Regions from separate parts of the Vreelandella subglaciescola genome, predicted to be linked through region 1. Evidence: predicted binding sites of a transcription regulator. Region 1 holds the regulator's gene; the other holds the start of a gene.

Region 1 (10,973 bases):
CAGCGTGGAAAAGTCATAGCCGATGCCGGCGCCGGATTTCAGCGTCATGCCGGCGTCGACCACGGAATCCAGAATATCGCGCATGGAGTCGCGGATGGTGCGCGACACGGTGCAGTTGATCAAACTCACCGCCGGCTTGTAGGCCTCTGCGCCGGCGTTGGAGAGAATCCGCCCGGCGGGTACCGCGCCGTTGGCAAGCGCCCAGCGAAACTTGGGTAGCCAGTGGCTGGCCGCGTCGCCTTCTACCGCGGAAAGTGTCCGCGCGACCCGCTCGAAGGTGGCATTTACATCGGCGTCTACCGGCACGCCGTGACGATCCTTGAGGCGGTATTTGGCATCCCAGATTTCCCGCGAAGGTACCTGCAGCGGCACATCGTTGGATGTTGTAACAGCCTTGGCAGCAGTACTCATGGCGCAATACTCCTTCCCCGTGGGGAGTCAGGGTGGGTCCGAATGGCGGGCGATATAAGGTGTAGCGCGGTGAAGTATAGCCGCGCCCCGATAACTATATAAGCTATTTTATTACCTACTTACTACCACATATAGGTATTTTGGAAATATCGCCCGACAAAACAATCGCTTGGCTTTTGTCCTGACGCGCCGCGTTATAGGCTTGTCCCGCTATCTCATCGCAGGCGCGGAAACCGACGCCTGAACCAGACTCACACGACAACACAGGCAGCAAGGGCAATGGGGCAACGCAGAAAGCAGGCAACACTCAAGACACGGGGGCTGACCGTCGCTGCGCTGATGGTCGGTACGTTAATCGCCGGGGCGGAGCAGGCAGCGTCGTTTGACGTAAGCGATGCCGTGCAGCACGACGACTGGCAGTCGGTCACGCTTTCGCGGGGCGCTGCGCGAGGGGTTGAGAACGGGGCTGAGAAGGGGGCTGAGTTCGAGAGCGGCGAGCGCCATTTCCGCGCCGTGGAAAGCACAAGCTATGCCGATGCCACTCTAAGCGTCAACGCCACGCCCGGCGTGTGCGATATGCCCTGGCTGGAGATGCGGGTGACGCTGGAGGGGGAAGAGCAAACGGTGGCTACCGTACCGGCGCGGCTACGGGTGGATGACAAAACGCTGCACACCGCCGTGGCCGAGTTTTTTACCGAGCCGGAAAACAACGGCTTTTACGCACATTTCTACTTGAACGATGCAGACAGCCTGCTGGACGACATGCATGCCGGAGAGCAGATATTCCTCGGCTTTGAGCAGGGCGCAGACGAGCCCTGGTACATGATCTTCAGCCTGGACGGCGCGGACGACGCCATTGACAAAACGCTACAGGCTTGCCGTCGCGCTTCCCGGCCCTGAGGGCTTGCGCAGCACCAGCTCAACGCGCCGGTTGGCGGCGCGGCCGTCCGGCGTGGCGTTATTCTGCATGGGTTGGGTATCGGCGTAGCCCACGGCGCGCATGTGCGTGACCGCCAGCCCCCGGGTTTTCAGATAGCGCAGCACGGCAATGGCGCGTGCGGCGGAAAGCTCCCAGTTCGAGGGAAAGCGCACCGTGGCAATGGGCACGTTATCGGTATGGCCCTCAATCGAGATCTGGCCATCGAAGGACCCCAGCACCTCGCCCAGGCTTGCCACCACTCCGCGCCCCTGATCGGTAAGCTGCGCCCGCCCGCTGGAAAACAGCAGGCTGTCGTCGATCCGCAAAGTCACGCCTTCACGGCCCTCGCTAACGTCAACGCCGGGGATGCTCAGGCCGGCAAAAGCCGGGCTCAGGCCGCTATGACGCGGCTTGATGCCGGTGGCCAGCGAAGCCAGCGACAGCGTCGGCATAGCGCTTGCGGTGTGCCGACGCTGGGTATCCCGGTCTTCACCGCCGCCGGGCGGGGTCAGCGCCAGCAGCAGCACGAACAGCGTGATCAACAGCGTCAGCACGTCCAGATAGCTGGTCAGCCAGCTTTCCTCATCGCCGCCGCTGACGGGCGACGCTTCGAGTGTGCGCTGTGTATCACGATCCAGCATGGTCGCTATTCCTTCTGGGTCTGGGCTTTCATTCCGGGGTCGCGGATTTCGTCGTGATAGTCGGCTACAAAGGAGTTCAGCGTTTCTTCGATAAACGACGGCAGGCGGCGCTTGGTGATCAGCGAAATCCCTTCGAGCACCATGTTCATGGTGATCAGCCGCTCTTCGGTGCGCCGTTCAAGCTTGACCGCGATGGGTTTGAAAATCAGGTTGGACAGCAAAATGCCGTAGAAAGTGGTCAGCAGTGCCACGGCCATGCGCGGGCCGATGACGTCCAGATCACCGGCGTCCATGACTTCCAGCATGTTGACCAGCCCCACTAGCGTCCCGATCATGCCGAACGCCGGCGCATAGGTCGCCATGGTGCGGAAAATCTGCGCTTCGGCGTGTTCCCGGGCTTTCAGCCGGGCGATGCGCCAGCGCAGCATGTCGAAAATTTCCTGTTCCTTGGTGTTGGCAATCACCAGCTGGATGCCCGAGCGCAAAAACGGGTTGCGGGTGTACTGCAGCTGCTCCTCCACCGCGCGCACGTCACCCTTGAACCACAGCCGCGACATATCCACCAGCTCTTTGATGTCATCGCGCACGTAGGTGTTTTCGCGCCGGAACACCACCGCCACCAGGCGCACCACGCGCAGCACTTCGCGCAGCGGGTAGCTGATAAACGTTGCCGCCAGCGTGCCGGTGATGACGATGGCAAACCCCGGCAGGTTAATAAAACTTTCGGGGGATTCTGCGGTGAAAAACAGCACACTTACCAGCAGTACAATGCTGGCAGCTATGCCAATCAGCGTTGAAGGATTCATCGACGGCTCCTCGCCGGGTACTTGAAGATCAAAACGCGTGCGCGGGGCACGCTGGCATACATTGCACGGCCGGCTATTCCTCGACAGGGCTAAGCCGGGTCGTGCAGTTTGGCGCGCAGGCGGCTGACCGCCTGACTGTGCAGCTGGGAGACGCGGGACTCGGTCACGCCGAGTACCGCCCCGACTTCCTTGAGGTTCAGCTCTTCCTGGTAATACAGCGCCATCAGCAGCTTTTCACGGTCGGGCAGTGCTTCGATGGCGGCCGTCAGCCCGGCGCGCTGCTGATGGCTGAGCAGCTCCTCAAACGGCAGGCCGATGCTCCCACCACCGCCGGCCGGCTCGCCGGTATCCACCGCCAGTTCTTCGTAGGGCAGCAGATAGCCGCTGTTGGTGTCGTGCAGCAGCTGTTGATAGTCGGCCAGCGGCATATCCAACGCGGCGGCAATCTCGGCCTCGTCGGGCGCGCGGCCCAACCGCTGTTCGAGCCGACGCACCGCGTCATCCATCGAGCGTGCCGCCCGGCGCACGCTGCGCGGCAGCCAGTCGCGAGTGCGCAACTCATCCATCATCGCACCGCGAATCCGCTGGCTGGCGAACGTGGCAAAGCTTGCTCCTTGGGTGGCGTCAAAGCGACCCAGCGCCTCCAACAGGCCGACAGTGCCGGCCTGTATCAGATCATCAAGCTCGATGCTTGCCGGTAGCCTGACCTGCAGGCTCAGCGCCTGACGTCTGACCAGCGGCATGTATTGACCCAGCTGATCCTGCTGTTTGTATCTGCCCTGTGCTGTATACATCGACTCGCCTCAAAGCCCTTGATACGTATTGCCTGGATTCCGTCCACATCATTGATAGTTAACGATGACCTGCAACCCCGTCACGCGAAAAGGCCGTTGCCCGGACGGCAAGCGAAAGCGAAAGTGCAGCGGCACATCGGCACGATAGCCGGCAAACGCCCGGGTCGTGCCGCGTTGCTGCGCCAGCGCCAGGCAGCCTTGCGGATGACATAGCCAGGCCTCCACGGCCTTGCCGGCGGGGGGCGAAAAGCGCCATTGCACGCGCTCTATCGCGCGGCCGGTGGCGTTACCCGAAGGCGGTACGGCGTTTTGCGACGCGCCCGGGCGATCGCTCATCGCCACCATGGTGCCCGGCACCGAGGCGACCCAGCTGCCAGTGGCTGCAAACGCTGCGGGCAACCCTGCCAGCAGCAGCCAGATGCCGATTAAAGCTCGTGCCAGCTTCAAGTGCATGAAGTGCTCTCCTTGCTCGCCGACCCGATGCTTGCATCTCTCTTGGGCTTGCACCTACTGAGCCAGAATAAGCAGTTCTATCCCCACGTAAGCATGAGCCGCATCATGTAAATTATCCAGCAAACCGGCGCGTGGCAAGTGCGGCTCGTGCAGCGCCAGCAATCGCCGTGGGCCGCCGCCGCGCGCCAGCTGGCACAGCGTGCGGTAAGTATCGGAAAAAGCATCGGCGCTGCTGTCGACCCAGAGCGCCCAGCGCGCATGCTCGCGCGCCAAACGGGGCAGCGCCGGATCATCGGGCATCACCAGACGCACATCCCAGGCGTCCGGCGTGCCCGCCCAGCGCCGGCCCAGCGCCGCCCACTGCTCAAGGCGCGCCTTGACGCGCTCTGCCTGGCGCGGGCCACGGCCGGGCAGCCCGACCACCATCAGCACGGTTTTGGCCCGGGTTGACGCTACCGGAGGCGCCGCTGGAGCCACTGCAGTTGAAGACGCTTCGGCTGCCGGCGTAGCTGGCATGAGTGCCTCGTGCCCGCCGTCTTCAGCCTGTTGTTGACGCTGCAAGCTGGCCCATTGGCGCAGCCCGGCGGCCTGATCCGTCGTTTTGCTGCTCACGCCACGCCCTCCCGGCTGACGCTACCCAGCTGGCGAATGGCATCGCGCGCCATCAGCGCATACAGCAACGCATCCAGCAGCGCGGTATCGCGCCGCCGCCGACGGGACCCAAGCAGTGCCAGCAGCTCGCGGCGCAAGATTGCCGCTTCGTCGTCTTCGCCGGCGTCCAGATGGCCGACCACCGCCGCCGCGCCGCTGGCCATCAGCAGGCGCACTTCGGCGCTGACATCGCCGCCGTCGTCCTCCTTGATCTGCTGGAACGCGCGCTTGGTCAGCGGTGCAAGGCCTTCGCCCTGAAGCTGGGTGAGCAGCAGCGACAGCGCCTCGACGCCCAGCCGGCGCGGCGTCAGCCAGTAGCGGCGCACCACGGTGCGGGCGCTTTCCGGGTCGCGCACTTCGCCGTACCACGCCAGCATGGCGGTGCCGTTGTCGTCGGTCACTTCAGCGTAAACATTCCACAGCTGCATGGCCTGGGCGCGAAACCGCACGCCCACCTGATGGGTCAGCGTGCTTTCCATGAACAGCTTGCGCAGGGTCGTGCGCTGATCATCAGCGTGGACCCGCTGAGCGCCGCTGACCTGGCTGACCCAGGTCAGCCGCCCTTCTTCCAGCCAGTCTCGCGCTGGCGCATCGGGCAGCGCCGGCAGCAGATGCACGGCAATGCCGTTGTGTTCGGTCAGCGCTTCCAGCCGCGCCTGCCAGCCGGCGGGTTGGCGATGCTGCAACCAGGGCAGCGCCAGCGTGGCGCCGTCCGGATCAAGGCCGACGTCGGGCATCGCCCAGTCGCAGCCGCGCTCGTTGCGCCGCGCCGACCAGCGCATGCCCAGCGCCGCACCGGCCGGTGGATAGTCATCAAGCAGCTGTTCAAGGCGCGGCTCTTGCACCGCTTTGGGCAACGCCGCCAGATCCCAGCAGCGTTCCAGCGCGTCAAAGCCACCCACCCGGGCGCGCAAACGTTCGAGCAGCGAGGACAGCCGCCGCCCCTGCCCGAGTACGTCCTGCGACCAGCGCGGCAGCCGAATCGCGGCGGGCGGCGCCGAATCGCCTCCGACAACACGGGGCGCGGCGCTGTCCAGCGCCTGGGCTATCAGCGCCGGAGCGCTGGCCAGGGCCATATCTTCGGGCACCCGCTGGCCGTGGGAGCCAAACAGCACGCGCATACCGTGACGCATGATGATATCCAGCACCGGCGCCAGCCGGCCGGCTTCGTCCTGCTTGCTGATGATGCAGTCGTCAAGCCCGGCTCCTGCGGCGCGGGCGGCCTGACGATAGCGCAGCACCACTTCCTCCAGCGTCTCGGGCTGGCTGGCGGCGTTGAGCAACAGCGCCATGCGCACCTGCGAGCGGCCGCCCTGCAGGTGCGCGATCTGTTCGATAACGCGCTGATCCCGCTGGCTCATGCCGACGGTGTCGATAATCACCCAGCGCTTGTCGGCCAGCTGCGCCAGCAGTTCGTCAATGGACTGTTCGGCGTCCAGCGCGAACATGGGGATATCCAGCAGGCGGGCGTAAATGCGCAGCTGCTCGTGGGCGCCGATACGAAAGCTGTCCGTGGTCACCAACGCTACCGGCTCGGTGCCGTGGCGCATGACAAACCGCGCGGCAAGCTTGGCCGTGGTGGTGGTTTTGCCCACGCCGGTGGGGCCGACCAGCGCGACAATGCCGGTCTGATCAAAAAAGGCGTTTTCCTCGTTCAGCACGGCAAGCTTATTGATCAGCTGCTCGCGCAGCCAGGCCAGCGGCTGATCGCTGTCGTCAGGCAGCGCGGCGATGTCCGGCGGCAGCGTGGCCAGCAGCTCGCTGGCGATTTCCCCGCTGAAGCCGATATCAAACAGCAGCTGACGCAGGCGCGCGGCCCAGCCCTCGGGGGCGCTTGCCACGCCACTGGCCAGCAGCTCGCGCATGTCCTGCATTTCCTTGAGCAGCCGCTCGCTCATGGCGGCCATCGGATCGGCCGGCGCGGGGGACTTTTCCTCCTGAGCGGCGCGGGCCTGGCGGTGAAGCCGGGCATAGTCCTTGGTCGAATGTTCCGTGCTGAAATGATCCGTGGTGGAATGGTCGGCGACAGGTGCGGTCTTTTCGGGCGCGGCAGCAGCCGGCTCCAGCCCGGCGACGGCCGCATCGGCCATGGCCAGAATTTCCACGCCGCCTTCCGTGCGGCGATTAGCGACAATCAGCGCGTCATCGCCGAGCGCATCGCGCACCTGGCGCATAACCTCGCGGCTGCTGGCTCCAACGAAACGTCTTACGCTCATGCTTTATCCTTTGCCTGGGTGAACCTGTATTCTTATCGGCCCGCGGTTAGCGGCGGGTGGCCGTTATTGCTGGCCGCCCACGACCGTGGCCACGCGTAGCGTGCGATCATCGGGGATTTCTGCCTGAGACATGACCACCAGATGGCGCAGGCGACGGCGCAAGAAGCGTGCCAGCACCGCGCGCAGCGAATGCTGCACGACCAGCACCGGCGGCTCGCCGGCACTTTCGTGACGCGCGAGTGCCTGCTCGGTCTGGCTCATCAGCGTATCGGCAAGTCCCGGTTCCATGGCGCCGTTGCCGTTCATCGCCTGCAGCAGAATCTGCTCGAGCTGGGTATCCAGCCCCATCACGCTGAGCGCTTCCTGACCGGCAAACCACTGCTGGGTAATCGCACGCCCCAGCGCCACCCGCACCAGCGAGGTCAGCTCGGCGGCGTCCTGCTGCTGCGGCGCGTATTCCGCCAGCGTATCCAGAATGGTGCGCATGTCGCGGATGGAGACGTCTTCATCCAGCAGATGCTGCAAAATGCGCTGCAGGACGGTAATCGAAATCGCCTTGGGCACCACTTCCTCGACCAGCGACTTCTGTTCGTCGCCCAGCTTGTCGAGCAGCTTCTGCACTTCCTGACGCCCCAGCATCTCCGGGGAGTGGCGGTGCAGCAGGTGGTTCAGGTGGGTGGCGATAACGGTGCTCGCATCCACCACGGTGTAGCCGTAAACCTGCGCATGCTCGCGCTGGCCGCTGTCGATCCACACCGCGGGCAGGCCAAAGGCCGGATCTTGCGTGGGCGTACCCTGCAGCTCGCCGGACACCTGCCCCGGGTCAATCGCCAGCCACTTGCCCGGCTGCGCTTCGGCGCGGCCGATCTCGGCGCCTTTCAGCGTCAATACGTAGATATTCGGGTCAAGCTCAAGGTTATCGCGAATGTGCACCACCGGCGGCAGAAAGCCGACGTCCTGGGCAAATTTCTTGCGCACGCTCTTGATCCGCCCCAGCAGTTCGCCCTGCTGGCGCGAATCGACCAGCGGGATCAGGCGGTGTCCGACTTCAAGCCCCAGCGTATCCACCAGCTGCACATCGTCCCAGCTGGCTTCCGGGGTTTCCTGAGCCGGCGGCGGTTCAGCGGCCGCCATGTCCTGTTCGACCAGCTGCTGATCCTTGTTCTTGATCAAAAACCAGGCGAGCCCTGCCAGCAGCAGGGTAAAGATGAGAAACACCAGATTGGGCATGCCGGGAATAATGCCCAGCAGCCCCATGACCACGGCGGCCAGAATCATCACCTGCGGGTTGAACAGCTGGCTGATCATCTGCTGGCCAACGTCCTGATCGGTGTTGACCCGGGACACGGTGACGCCCGCGGCGGTAGAAATCACCAGCGCCGGAATCTGCGCGACCAGACCGTCACCAATGGTCAGCAGCGTATAGGTCTCACCGGCGTCGGCAAAGCTCATGCCGTGCTGCAGCATGCCGATCAACAGCCCGCCGATCACGTTGACCACCATGATCACCAGGCCGGCCATGGCGTCACCGCGGACAAACTTGCTGGCACCGTCCATGGAGCCGTAAAAATCCGCTTCCTGGGCGACTTCCTCACGGCGCTTTTTGGCGTCTTCTTCGCCGATCAGCCCGGCGTTCAGGTCGGCGTCGATGGCCATCTGCTTGCCGGGCATGGCGTCGAGCATGAAACGCGCGCCCACCTCGGCGATACGTCCGGCACCCTTGGTGATGACCATGAAGTTGATCACCACAAGAATCAAAAACACCACCAGCCCTACGGCAAAGTTGCCGCCGACCAGAAAGGTACCAAACGCTTCGATCACCTTGCCTGCGGCGTCGCCGCCTTCGTGGCCCTTCATCAGCACCACGCGGGTCGAGGCCACGTTGAGCGACAGCCGCAGCAGCGTGGTAAACAGCAAGACAGCCGGGAAAGCCGCGAAATCCAGCGGCTTGGCAGCAAACATGCTGACCAGCAGCACGAGAATGGCCAGCGCAATATTGAAGGTAAACAGCAGGTCGAGCACGAAAGGCGGCAGGGGCAGAATCATCATGCCCAGGATCATCAGGATCAGCAGCGGCCCGGCGAGCAGCTTCATCTGCACATCGCCCATCCAGTCGCGCTGATTCAACAGCTGGGTCAAGCTTCTCATGGCGATGCCTCGCCGCCGCTCTGGCGGCTGTCCATTTCCGGCGGTACCGGAAGATTATCGGGTGTGGGGGGCACATCGCCTCCTTGGTCTGCTACGTGCTTCAAGCGATACGCCCAGGCCATGACTTCAGCGACGGCGGTATACAGCTGCGCGGGAACTTCGGCGTCCAGATCCACATGCTGATACAGCGCGCGCGCCAGCGGCGCGGCCTCCAGCCGGGGGATGTGCGACGCTTCCCCCACTTCGCGTATTTTCGCGGCCACGGCGTCGGCGCCCTTGGCAATCAGGCGGGGCGCGCCCATCTGGCCTTCCTGATACTTCAGCGCCACCGCGTAGTGGGTCGGGTTGGTGATAATCACGTCGGCCTCGGGGACCTGGCTCATCATGCGTCCGCGCGCCATGGCCTGCTGTTGCTGTCGAATGCGTCCCTTGACCTGCGGATCACCCTCGGATTCCTTGTGTTCGCGCTTGACCTCATCTTTACTCATGCGCAGCTTCTTGGCGTGGCTGTAAAGCTGAAACGGCACGTCGATCAGGATCACCACGATCAGCGAGAGTACCATCAGTCCGGCCGCCTGAGCGGCCATCATCAGGGCGGTGGCCAGCGCCTGATGGACCGGCAGGTTCATCAGCGCGAGAAACTTGCCGATGTTGAAGTACAGAAAGGCCGCGCCAACGCTGCCCACCAGCACCGTCTTGGCCAGCGCCTTGGCCAGCTCGATCAATGCCTGCAGGGCAAAAATACGCTTGATACCCTTCACCGGATTGAGTTTGGATATCTTGGGCTGCATCGATTTGGCTGACACCAGCCAGCCGCCCAGCAGCGCCGGCGCCACCAGCGCAATCACCACGAGCAGCAGAAACAGCGGCATCATGGCATACAGCATGCGCTCGCCGGCATCCAGCGCGGCCACCAGCATCGATGCGGTGTCAAACGCCTGGCGGCGATCAAACACGAAGGCATGTTCCATGACCATGGCCAGCTGATTGTAAAGCGTCGACCCCATGGTCCAAAGGCCAATCACCCCGCCCAGCAGCATCAGAAACGTGGTCAGCTCGCGGGAGCGCGGCACCTGCCCTTCTTCACGCGCTTTTTCCTCGCGTCGGGGCGTGGCATCTTCGGTTTTTTCGTCGTCGCTATCGCTATCTGCCATCGCTATCTGCCTTGACGTGCACCATGAAAAAGGCCGCTAAACACGTGCTCAGCCGCCATAAAGGCGGCTGAGCACGTGGTCATCCAGCAGACGCAATCGTCGTTTTGATGCTAAAAACCCAGGTCGTCGAGCAAGTCGTCTACCTGATCCTGACCGGAAACGATATCCGGTGCATCATCGTTGATTTGTGGCCCATTCAAAAGCTCTTCGTTGCGCCGCGCGCTGTCGCTTTTCCACTGATCCTCGGCCTTGCGCTGCATGCTTTGCCGTGCTTGGGCCTCGGGCATGCTGTCAATCAGCACCTGAACCAGCTGCTGCTCGATCTCGCGGATGACGTCCATCATCTTCTTGATCACCTGGCCGGTCAGATCCTGAAAATCCTGGGCCATCATGATCTCGAGCAACTCTTTGCTGGTCGCCGCGGTCATGTCGGGCACCTCGCCAAGATAGGTGCGGGTATCTTTCACCAGTGCCTTGGCGTGGTCGAGCTCCTGCGGCGCGGCAAACCACTCCGCCCAGCGGGTATCCAACGCCTCGGCACGCTCGGTGAGCTGATCCTGCATGGGCTGGGCGCGATCGACGGCGTTGAGCGCCCGCTCGGCGGCCTGCTCGGTCATCGCCGCCACGTAGTGCAAGCGGTCGCGCGCATCGGGAATGGCTTCAGCGGCCTTTTCGATCTCTTTATCCAGACCCAACTCACGCATGTTCTCACGCAGCATGCGCGTCAGCTTGCCAATGCGGTGAATCAGCTCATCGGAGGCCTCGTCGGACAGCGGGGCA
Region 2 (10,973 bases), 400 kb from region 1:
TGCTGTTTCGCTTGATCCTGATGATTGGGACGCGCTGGATAGTGCTTTCCGCCAGGCGTTGCGCGCTGGTTTTGACCACTTACAGTCATTGGACGACCAGCCCGTGTGGCAGCCGGCGCCGGAATCCGTGAAGGCGAACTTTCGTGCCCCGCTGCCGCGCGAGCCTAAGTCGCTAGAAAGCCTGCTGGTGCGCTTTCGTGACGACCTGCTGCCTTACAGCAACGGCAACACGCACCCGAGCTTTTTTGGCTGGGTGCACGGCGGCGGCAACCTTTACGGTGCCTTGGGCGAGCTATGCGCCGCGCTGCTGAATAATAATCTGGGCGGGCGCGACCACATTGCCCATCACGTTGAGCATCAGGTGCTGCAGTGGAGCCGCGAGCTGTTTGGCTATACGGCCAGCAGTACCGGCCTTTTGACCAGCGGCACCTCGATGGCAACGGTGATCGCACTTTCCGTCGCGCGTCAGGCCGCCGCCGGGCCGGAGATGAAAACCCAAGGGCTTCAGGGGCGCAGCGCGCCGCTGGTGGGCTACTGCTCGGCGCAGAGCCATAACTCGATTCTCAAGGCCTTTCAGCTGCTGGGGCTGGGCAGCGAGGCGCTGCGCGCTGTACCGGTGAACGATGACTTCACGCTGAATACACGCGCGCTGGAACAGGCCATTGCGGCCGACCGCGCCGCTGGTGTCCAGCCCTTCTGCGTGATTGCTACAGTGGGCACAGTCAACACCGGCGCCATCGATGATATCGCTACCGTGCAGGCGCTATGCCAGCGCGAAACCTTGTGGCTGCATGTGGATGCCGCCTTTGGCGGTGCCGCTGCGCTACTGGACGAATACCGCGACGCCTTTGCCGGCGTAGGCCAGGCGGACTCGCTGGCGTTTGATTTCCACAAGTGGTTTCAGGTGCCCTACGCCGTGGGCGGCTTGCTGGTAAAAGACGGCGCGGCGCATCAAGCCACGTTTTCCGAGCGCAAGGAATACCTGACCACCGATGCCCAGGGTCTGGCCGCCGGTGCGCCTTGGTTCTGCGATTTTGGCCCCGAGCTGTCGCGCGGGTTTCTCGCGCTCAAGGTGTGGTTTACCTTGCAGGGGCTGGGCAGTGAACGGCTGGCTGCCGTGGTGCGTAAACATTGCCGTTTAGCGCGCGTTACCGCCGAGCACGTGGATGCATCTCCCACCCTGGAGCGGCTGGCGCCGGTGCCGATGAACATCGTCTGCCTGCGCCATGTACCGCCTGACTTACACGGCACTGAAGGCGAGCAAAGCGCCTATTTGGCCGCGCTCAACCGCGCCATTGTCACCCAGCTGCAAATACAGGGGCTGGCCGCGCCCTCTACCACTACGCTTGACGGCCAGCTGGCCATCCGCGTTGCCATCGTCAACCACCGCACCGAGATGCCCCATATGGAAAAGCTGATCGACGATATCGAAACGCTAGGCAAGCGCATCAATTCCCGCTTTGCCGCGCTGCTTAACCCCGCGCACTGGCATTTGATGCAGGGCGGCGATGCCCGGCTGATCGTCAACCCGGACACCGGCCTGAATCGCTACGGCTGCTCGCCCTCCCCGCGCGAGGCGGCCTTCACCTTTGCCTCGTCGACCGCCACGTCGATCTCGACCACGGCTTATCAAGCCACCGATGCCTATCGCCAGCGCCTGCTTCACGACTGCATACAGGCTGATTCACTCGCCCCGTTGGCCACCCACTGCCGAACGCTGGAGCAAGAGTTGGCCGCGGTTCTGGGGCTAGCCGATCTCGCGCCGGATGTTCACCTTTCGCCTTCCGGCACCGATGCCCAGCTGCACACCGTGGCCGCGCTCACCACCGCGCAGCCGGGGCGTTGGATCAGCATCGTTTGCGGCGCGGATGAAACCGGCAGCGGCACGCCGTTTTCGGTCACCGGCTGCCACTTTGACGACACCACCTGCCTGGGCCACCGTGTGACCAAAGGCGAGCGACTGGCCGGCATGGCACCGATTGAATTTGCCGGCATCGCGTTCCGCGACGCCAGCGGGCGTTTGCGCAGCCTTGAGGAGTTGGACGACGCCATTGAAGCCCGCGTGCATGAAGCCATAGAGCAAGGCGAGCGCGTGATGCTGCACGCGATGGATCAGTCCAAATTTGGCTGCTGGGCACCCAGCCCGGCGCGGCTGGAGCAGCTTCGCCACCGCTACGGCGAGCGCTTACAGGTGATTATCGACGCCTGCCAACTACGTCTGGACGCCGACGACCTGCGTGACCACGTGGCGAAGGGCGATATTCTGCTGCTGACTGGCTCCAAGTTCTTTACCGGCCCGCCGTTCAGCGGCGCTGCTGTCTTCCCCGAGGCGTTGGCACGCCGGTTACAACAAAGCGAGCGGCCGCTACCCAGCGGCCTTACCGACTACCTGCCCCAGGCCGATACCGGCGCATGGCAGGCGCAGCTACCCGGCGCCCCCGCGCCGCTGACCATCGGCATGTATCTGCGCTGGTACGCCGCACTCGCCGAGATCAAGCGTTACTATCAGGTACCCAAAGCCACGCGCATCAATGCGCTGGAACACTTTGGCCGCGAGGTCATGGCGCTGATTGACGCCCATCCCCACGTTGAGGCGTTGTTTCAACCGGCCAGCCCCTGGTGGGCGCGCACCGGCATGCACGGCGATGAGCTAAGCTCACGGCGCAGTATTTTTGCGTTTTTGATTCGTGATGCTGAGGGGCACTGCCTTGAGCAAGCGCAGGTAAAAGCGCTCTACGAACAGCTCAACCGCAACGCAAGCGACACGCCCGGCCTGACCGCTGACGAACGCACGCTGGCCGCGCAGTGCTGCCACATCGGCCAGCCGGTCAAGATCGACGGCAAGCGCACCTCGGCGCTGCGCATCAGCATGGGCGCGCGCATTATTGCCGACGGCCAGCACAATACAAACCACCTGGAAGAAGAGCTGCGTCAGGTACGCACCGTGCTGGAAAAAATCACGCTTTGTCTGCGGGTACAGTCGTAGCCAGGTGAACACAGGTCAAACAAGCAAAAGCCCCGGCCTTGATGGCCGGGGCTTTTATGTAACGACGTCGGCTCGCGTCAACGGAGGCGAAAAACAGAGCGCTCGGCGCGCTTTTGCGCCTCTGCTGCCGTCAGGCTGACCTTTACGTCGCCCCGCTCTTTTGCCTGTATATAGCGCCGGCGAGCCTCGCGCATTTTAGCTACCTTGCGCTGCTGGGGGGCGGTTACAGCGTTATCTACGTAGGAATGCATAACATGTTCCTCCTGTGGAGGTGTATGGCTCCAAGCCTTTAGCTTTGAAATGAGCGCCATATCTTCGGTAGAGCCTCATGTAATAGTAGCTCAGCCGTAAATTGTCATCAACGGCACAACCATAATAGCCCGAGCAGGTGACATGCTTATCAAACATATCAATGGATGCCAGCAAACCACCTCCCAAAAGGTTCAGCTCTTTCAGGGTGTAAGGCGGCAGTCCCAATTCAGCGCGGGTACGAAAGCCATGAGCAGGGTGGGTGTCGTACAGGCTTTCCAAGGTATCAAACTTGATTTCATACGCGTCTGGCGGCAAGCCAATACCCAGCTCGCGTGAGACCTGAATTGCTGTGCTGTCATCCCAGGCCGTGCGAGGGACAAACAGTGCACCGTAATCGGTACCAGCCAGCGCAAAATGCTGGATTTGCGCGCCTGGCCACGAGATGTCGTCAATAAACTCGCTGGGGCCAAACTCAACTCTCATGCTCTGTCCTTCTATGGCGTATCTTCTGCGCGCTATGGACCTACTTTTCACCAAGCAAGGCTTTGTCGTAGTAGGCAAGCAGCTCTTGAAGGCCAGGCATCATGGGCCCGCAAAGCCATAGCCAATAAAAAACCCGCACGATTTGAGCGTGAAGACCGGAATCTACATAGGCTTGGCGGGTATGTTGCCCATAATGATAAGGGCACCGCCTTTATCATGACAAGATATTCTTGTCATTGCTTGCGCATTTTGGCGCGCATCGGCCCGACGTCAGGCATCTGCTTCAACCTGGGCGTAGCCCCGGGCCTGCAGGTAGTCCTCGGCCAGCGCCGCATTGCACTCGGCCAATAGTCGATAGGGCAGATCGTGAATGCCAAATACCGTATCCAGCACAAACGCCAGCCGTTTGCGCTGGTTATCGTCAAGCGCGGCGAGGCGCTCCGGCGTGGGGATGAACAGCGCCTCTGCGTTTGTTAGCTGGGTCGCCTGGGGGCGTCGGGTATACTTGCCGGCAGGAAAGTGGGTACGGTACTGCGGCTCATTCAACCGGTAGAAGGCAAAGCCGTGGCGGCTGGCCCAGTGGCTTATTTCGGCCAGGTTGGGCTGACCCGCGTGGGTGGGTGCAAAGGCAATGCCCACCTGCAGCAGCAGCGTATCGGCAAGCGCGCGCCCGCCGTTTTCCAGCACCGCGAGGGCATCGCTCAGTTCGTCAAGAATCAGCCAGTCCAGACTTGCCAGCCCTTCAATATCGTCCAGCCGCAGGGTATTAACGGGCAGGCGCGTGAGCACCCTGGCACCGTCGCGCAGGCTTTCCGGCAACTGTGCGGCGGGCAGCGGCTCAAGGGGGGCGGTAAGGGTTTCATCCAGGGTGGCGTAAAGCGTAGCCGGTTTGCCATCGCCCAGCAGCGCGTGGGGAATATGCTGAAACTCCTCCACGTTGGCGACTGTGTCGGCGGCGACGCGGCTGGCCGGGTCAAACGCCACTACGGCAAAAGCGTTGGTTGCCATGCGCTCATGAAAGTTGGCCTCGCGCGGCAGGCGGGCGGCGTTATCCACCGTGATCAGCCGGTCAGTAAACCGCCAGTCAAACGTCGGGCCAAGCGGCTCTTCCTCTTCTGCCGGCTGGCCGGGGTGCAGCTCAAAGCCCCACGGCTCCATTCCCGCGCGCTCGGCAAACATGCTGTTGGCGGCATGCACGGCACGATAAGACGCGGCGTACTCGGGGGTGCCCGGCGAAAGCTGATCGAGAAAGTTGCGCATGGCCGGGTTGGTTTCAAACACCACCAGTTTGCCGGCGTTTTCCGGCTCGGTGAGCACGGCAAAATCGACCCCCAGATAATCCACACCTACGCCGGCCAGCGCGTCTTCCAGCGCCTGCCACTGGCCCTCGGGCAGCATTTCGGCCGGGGCGGCAAAGTAATCACGCTCCCATTCGTCAATCAGCCAGGGAAAGCGCTTCACCGTGGGCTTGTGCTCGGGCATGTGCACGTTCCAGTCGCCGTGGCCAAAACGTACGTGCGTAGGGTAAAGCCGGCCGTTGATCCAGAAGGCGCGGTATTTGGGGTACAGCGTCGCCCCCGGCGCGCGAGGGTGGTCCAGCCCGCTGTCGTGGTAGTGAATGCAGTACAGCGTTTCCGGCCCTTCAGCCAGCAGCGCGTCGATGTTGGCGAAGTCGTGGGTCTCCACGTCTTCTACCTTGTGCATCAACTTGCCGTTCTGGTAGCCCGCTACCCGCACAATCAGCGGCAGCGTCAGCTCTTGGGTGTGCAGGGCCTCGCGGATGGCATCGCGGCAGTTTCCCGTTACCCCTTCCAGCTTGACGCTGCGCGGCAGAATAATCTCCGGGTGATCTTTAAAGCGCGCATAGTTACCCTCGCGGGAAGCGCCCAACACCGCCTCTGGCGGGTTAATCACGGGTTTGCCCAGCTTGCGGCACAGCTCATCTGCCAGACCCAGCGCGTGTTCGCAGCGCTCGGCGTCGGTAATGCCGTTGTAAATAACATCCACAGCCGGCAGCTTGCGCAGTATCTCAGGGTGACCGGCCAGTTCGTCCACGTAAATAACAACGGGCCGTATGTAAATGTCATCCAACAGCCCGGGTAAGTTGTTGTGCCCTTCACCCAGCTGAATGGTGAAGTCTTTGCGGCTGATGCTCCAGTCCGTTGAATAGGCTGTCTGCAACACCAGCACGCGCAGCCGAGTCTTATCAATGTCAGCACCAAATTCGGAGAACGGCTTTTCCTGGACGGCTTTACGCCGCCACTCGCCTGCCTCTACGTTGGTTCCCGTGACAAAGCACAACGCAGCCAACAGGCGCTTGATCTCGACGTTTTTTGGGGCAAGCTGATTGCAGCGACGCAGCGCACCCAGTGCGGCGCGGTCGTGGCCCAGCCGGACGTGCTGTTTGGCTAGCTGGTAGAACAGTTTGAAGTCGTTGGGCCGCAGATAAGAAACTTCCACCAACGCACTCAGCGCCCGCTGTGGCTGCTCCAAGTTGGCGTGGGCATACCCGCGCAGGCACTGCGCCTCGGCACTGCCAGGGTGCTCGGCCTCCAGCGTATCCAGCCGCTCAAGTGCCGCTTCCCAGTCGGCTTTTTCGCTTGCGTTTATCAGCTGGCGAACGGCCTCAAGTTCGGCGTTGAGATCAACGGCGGGCGCGGCATGTTCGGTCATGGAGGCTCCTGGGTGGCGGCAAGGGGGATGTGTGGGCACTATCAGTTAGCGCACTCATACAAAATTCATATAAACTCTATAGTCCAAGCACTGTGATTACTGAACATCCGTTACCCAGTGGCTCCATGAATACGCGGTAATTTTTAGTGCCGACTACTACATACTGAGCAGTAACATCTGCAGGTCGGATTCCAGCTTGGCACTTATCTGTTATCCATTTAACGAAGTCCACCTTCCCCCCAACATTACCGGCAGTTATTATTACACCCTTCCCATTAATCTTATTTTTTGATATATAAAAAAATTTTTCGTGCATAACGCACCCCATTCAAATTGATTCATCAAAAATATATCAATGCATTTTTCACTAACAGTCAGCAATACACTAAGTGAAGGTTTGACTAAAAATATGGCAGCCACACCTTCCACAAAACGGGCCCCTCTCGGGGCCCGTCATCAGTCTCTTCTCAAAACCGCCCCGAGGGGCGGTTTGGGAGCTCAGCTTAGCCCAGCAGCGAGAGTACGTTCTGCGGCAACTGGTTGGCCTGGGCCAGAATCGAGGTACCCGCCTGCTGGAGGATCTGGTTCTTGGTCATATTGGCTACTTCTGTCGCATAGTCAGCATCTTCGATGCGCGAGCGTGCCGCAGAGAGGTTGGTCTCGTTGGTGCTCAGGTTGGTGATGGCCGACTCGAAGCGGTTTTGTACCGCACCAAGGTCAGAGCGCAGTTCATCTACCTGGTTCAGCGCATTATCCATCTGTTCCATCGGGTTAGCGGTAGCACCACTCAGCAGGTCTTTGGCTCCCAGCTCGCTACCCTCAACGGTGAACGCAGCGGTAGTAGCAGCAGTAGTGATATCGGCTTCAGCCGGATCCAGCGCAACCTGGAAGGTCTGCGCATCACCAGCACCAGTTCCTGCGAAGTCAAAGCCTTGGCGGTTCAGTGCTTGTACTTCCGCATCGCTTTGAGCTTGAACGCTTACCTCAGCGTACCAGTTGCCGGCTTCATCAACTTTGGCATCGCCTGTATCTGCAGTAACAGCAGCAGCACTAACACCCAGCTCAGTTGCAAGATCGTCAGCAAAGTCGGTGACAGAGCTATCGGCAACACCTGTAGACGTACCGTAAGCGTCTGCAAAATCCGCCGCAGCCGCGTCTGCAACTGCACCCTGCGGGCCGTTAACGTTGAAGCTATCCAGTTTCAACGTTTTCGAGGTGATTTCCTCCAGTTTAACGTCGATGGATTCACCGTCGTTGGCTCCTACCTGAATGGACAGGCTCTGGTCTTCAGACAGTACCTTGACGCCGTTGAAGTCGGTCTGCTCGGAGATACGGTCGATCTCGGTCAGACGCTGGTCGATTTCTGCCTGGATGGAAGCCTTATCCTTGGCGGAGTTGGTGTCGTTCTGTGACTGAACGGTCAGCTCACGCACACGCTGCAGGTTATCGTTGACCTGGTTGAGCGCGCCTTCAGCGGTTTGCGCGACGGAAATACCGTCGTTGGCGTTACGCTGGGCAGTAGACAGACCGGTGATCTGTGCGCTCATGCGGTTGGCGATGGCCTGACCGGCGGCATCATCCTGGGCGCTGTTGATGCGCAGGCCGGAGGACAAACGCTCCATGGAGGTGGTCAAGTCATTTTGTGACTGGTTCAGGTTTTGCTGGCCGATCATCGCGGTGATGTTTGTGTTGATCACTGACATGGTGATTCTCCTTTCGATTACACAGGCCCTGTAGGCCGGCTTTTCGGCCACGTTGTGCGCCGTTGTATTAGTTAACGGCCCAGCGCGGAGAACCTTTAGGGTTTGGCGTAAAAAAGTTTGTAATTGTTTGTAATGAGGGAAGTGGTACGAAGGTGGTGAGTTGCGGTGGCGCGGCCGGGCAGGCCTGCGGCCTGCTTCGCCCGGCGCTTGTGCCCGGGGTGTGGGTATAGCCAGCCTCCTACAAAGACGGCTGGGTGCAAGGGCATCGTGGTGACGCAGCGAGAGAACGCAGCGGCGAGAGCGCTGCAGGTGCCGTTTGAGCCAGCGGGTAATGAAAAGCGGGGATCAGTGCTTATCTGCCATGCGTAATCTGGCGATGTCAGCCATCGTTAACTCTGTCGCCCCGGCAATCTGCTGATCGCTCAGCACACCCAACTCCAGCAGATGGCGGGCCGTATTGCGTTTGCTTTCTTCCACACCTTCCATGTGACCTTCCATGCGGCCTTCCAGGTGGCCTTCCCTACGTTCTTTCTGAACCCAGTTTTCAAGATTTTCAGCCAACATTGCTTTGTCCTCCATCACACTATTCAACCGGCTCAGGTCGATCCCGGCCCCAAGCCGCTGCAGGTGCCGTTTGAGCCAGCGGGTAATGATTGCGTCAACGTGCGCTTTGTCAGGGTCTGCCTCGATGATCGCCACTACCCGATCCACTGCCTGTTGCAGGGCTTTGTACCCTTCGGTAGCGTTTTCGATACTGAACACGCCGCTCAGCGGGGTATGCCGCCTGGCCAGGTCATCATCCGTGTAGCGCCCTTCATCAACCAGATAATAGCGCAGGTGAGGTTGGTAGGCGCGTAAAAACGGCGGCGGTTCCGGCTGCACCATGCCGTAAATATCTTGTTCCGCCGACCAGCGTTGCGTTCCATTATAAAGCACGATGGGAAACACGGGCGGCAGGCCTTGATGGGGCGTGGTCACGCGGGTTTTGAGCAGGTGATCGTAGAAACAGGCCACGTAGTGCATCATTCGCAGTGGCATGCGCTGATCCACCGTCGATTGAAACTCCAGCAGGATGTACAGATACACCCGCTGGGTGGTGCCCTGCCAGGTAGCCTCCACCGACCACACCACGTCTTCAAACTTTTCCTCGAACAGCGGGTACAGGCTCCTCGTGACGACACGAGAGCTTTCAAAGACACAAAAAAAGGGCCTACGCATTAACGTAGGCCCTTGAAAACTGTTTTGAAAAAATGTCTTTAAAACCGTTTTTAAATCTGGTGCGCCCAGCAGGATTCGAACCTGCGACCCTCGGCTTCGGAGGCCGATACTCTATCCAGCTGAGCTATAGGCGCTTGGTGGTTGCGTATCCTAACCGCCTCGGCGCCGTGTGTCTAGCGGTGGCGGGCGAACCGAAAAACGACGTGGGTCACCTTCAGCGTTACTGAAACGCCGTCTGCACAAAGCTCTGCCTTGCGCTGACGCGGTGGTGCCATTGCGCTAGCCGGGGGTGCTGCTCTGCCCAGCTTACCTCGGGCAGGCGGAACGTCAGGTAATCGAGCGCTACCGCGACTACAATGTCTCCAAGGGTGATGCTCGATGATGCCTGAGAGGCATCAAGCTCGTGCGCCAACCGCGCCAGCGTTCGTTGAATGGCCCGCTGGCGCCGCTGCCCCAGCACGCTGTCGTCAGACTCGTTGCCCTGATGTTTGCGGCTGATCACCGTGGTGAAGGCGGCGTCCATCAGCGCTTGGCCAAGCCCGGCGAAGTGTAGCGTTCGCGCCAGATAAGCCGGCGGAATGAGGGGCTCGCGGCGGCCAAGGCCATCCAGGTAGACGGCAATGAGCAGGGATTCGCTCAGCGTGGTGCCGTCATCGGTCATCAGTGCGGGAATACGCCCTGCGGGGTTGGCCGCAAGCAATGCGGCATCGTCAGCCCAGGGGTCGCACCAGCGCAGCGTGACGGCCTCAGCCAGACCTTTCTCCAGTGCTGCTTTCTCCAACACTGTTTTCTCCAATACCACAATGCGCACCAGCCGTGCGTAGGGTGAGGTCGCGTTGAGAAAGAGTTCCATGATGATGGCCTCCCGGGCGGGGCGATTGCAGGCTGAATCGGCGCAAACAAACCGACGCTACAACCGAATAGCGCAATATGAAACAATACCAACGCATAAGATAAAGCGATATATCCATATAGCCTTTTCCTTTTTTAGTGAAAAGGACTATAGCTAACAACCGAGGTTTTTATGACGTCAACAGAACAGCGCGATCGTGAGGATCTTGCCGCCGCTTTCCGCTGGACGGCGCGGCTGGGGCTTCACGAAGCCGTATCGAACCATTTCAGCCTGGCGCTGGACGACCAGGGTTCAAGGTTTCTCGTGCAGCCCGCCGGCCAGCATTTTTCGCGGGTGCGCGCCAGTGATCTGCTCGTGGTTGACGCTAACAACGAAGTGGTTGGCGGCCAGGGTGTGGTCGACCCTACGGCGCTGGGCCTGCACGGTGCCATTCACCGCTCGGTACCCAACGCGCGCTGCGTGCTTCACACCCACATGCCCTACGCCACCGCGTTGACCTGCGTGGAAAATGGCCGGGTCGAGCCGATCAGCCAGAATGCCCTCAAGTTTTACGAGCGCATTGCCTACGATAACGAGTTTGGCGGCATGGCCATGGACGACGACGAAACCGACCGCATCTGCGCCCTGCTGCAAGACAAGCCGGTACTGCTGATGGGCAATCACGGGGTCACCGTTGTGGGTAATACGGTCTCGGAGGCCTTTGACCGGCTCTACTTTCTGGAAAAAACCTGCGAAAGCCAGGTGCTCGCCATGTCGACCGGCCTGCCCTTGAAGTACGTCGATGAGGCAACCGCGCGGCGCACCC

The links. The regulator FliA, encoded in region 1, starts transcription of late flagellar genes. The targets are predictions, from matches to a motif close to CTAAAGTTNNNNNNNNNNCNGCCGATA.
Region 2: the regulator FliA is predicted to act here: its motif matches at 8,170-8,196, upstream of B5495_RS08500 (FliC/FljB family flagellin).

Annotation. Positions count from the first base shown of each region.
Region 1 covers NZ_LT670847.1:2,203,879-2,214,851, reverse strand. Annotated here, with positions in the region: gene B5495_RS10375 (LAGLIDADG family homing endonuclease) at 1-411, opposite strand, end outside; gene B5495_RS10370 (hypothetical protein) at 691-1,311, shown strand; gene B5495_RS10365 (OmpA/MotB family protein) at 1,279-1,971, opposite strand; gene B5495_RS10360 (motility protein A) at 1,977-2,777, opposite strand; gene B5495_RS10355 (RNA polymerase sigma factor FliA) at 2,867-3,571, opposite strand; gene B5495_RS10350 (flagellar protein FlhE) at 3,620-4,024, opposite strand; gene B5495_RS10345 (hypothetical protein) at 4,079-4,636, opposite strand; gene flhF (flagellar biosynthesis GTPase FlhF) at 4,633-6,891, opposite strand; gene flhA (flagellar biosynthesis protein FlhA) at 6,955-9,039, opposite strand; gene flhB (flagellar biosynthesis protein FlhB) at 9,036-10,193, opposite strand; gene cheZ (protein phosphatase CheZ) at 10,304-10,973, opposite strand, start outside.
Region 2 covers NZ_LT670847.1:1,807,984-1,818,956, forward strand. Annotated here, with positions in the region: gene B5495_RS08485 (pyridoxal phosphate-dependent decarboxylase family protein) at 1-2,986, shown strand, start outside; gene B5495_RS08490 (hypothetical protein) at 3,218-3,721, opposite strand; gene B5495_RS08495 (tetratricopeptide repeat protein) at 3,992-6,394, opposite strand; gene B5495_RS08500 (FliC/FljB family flagellin) at 6,898-8,097, opposite strand; gene B5495_RS08505 (Rpn family recombination-promoting nuclease/putative transposase) at 8,443-9,315, opposite strand; tRNA gene B5495_RS08510 (tRNA-Arg) at 9,373-9,449, opposite strand; gene B5495_RS08515 (glutathione S-transferase N-terminal domain-containing protein) at 9,536-10,168, opposite strand; gene B5495_RS08520 (class II aldolase/adducin family protein) at 10,340-10,973, shown strand, end outside.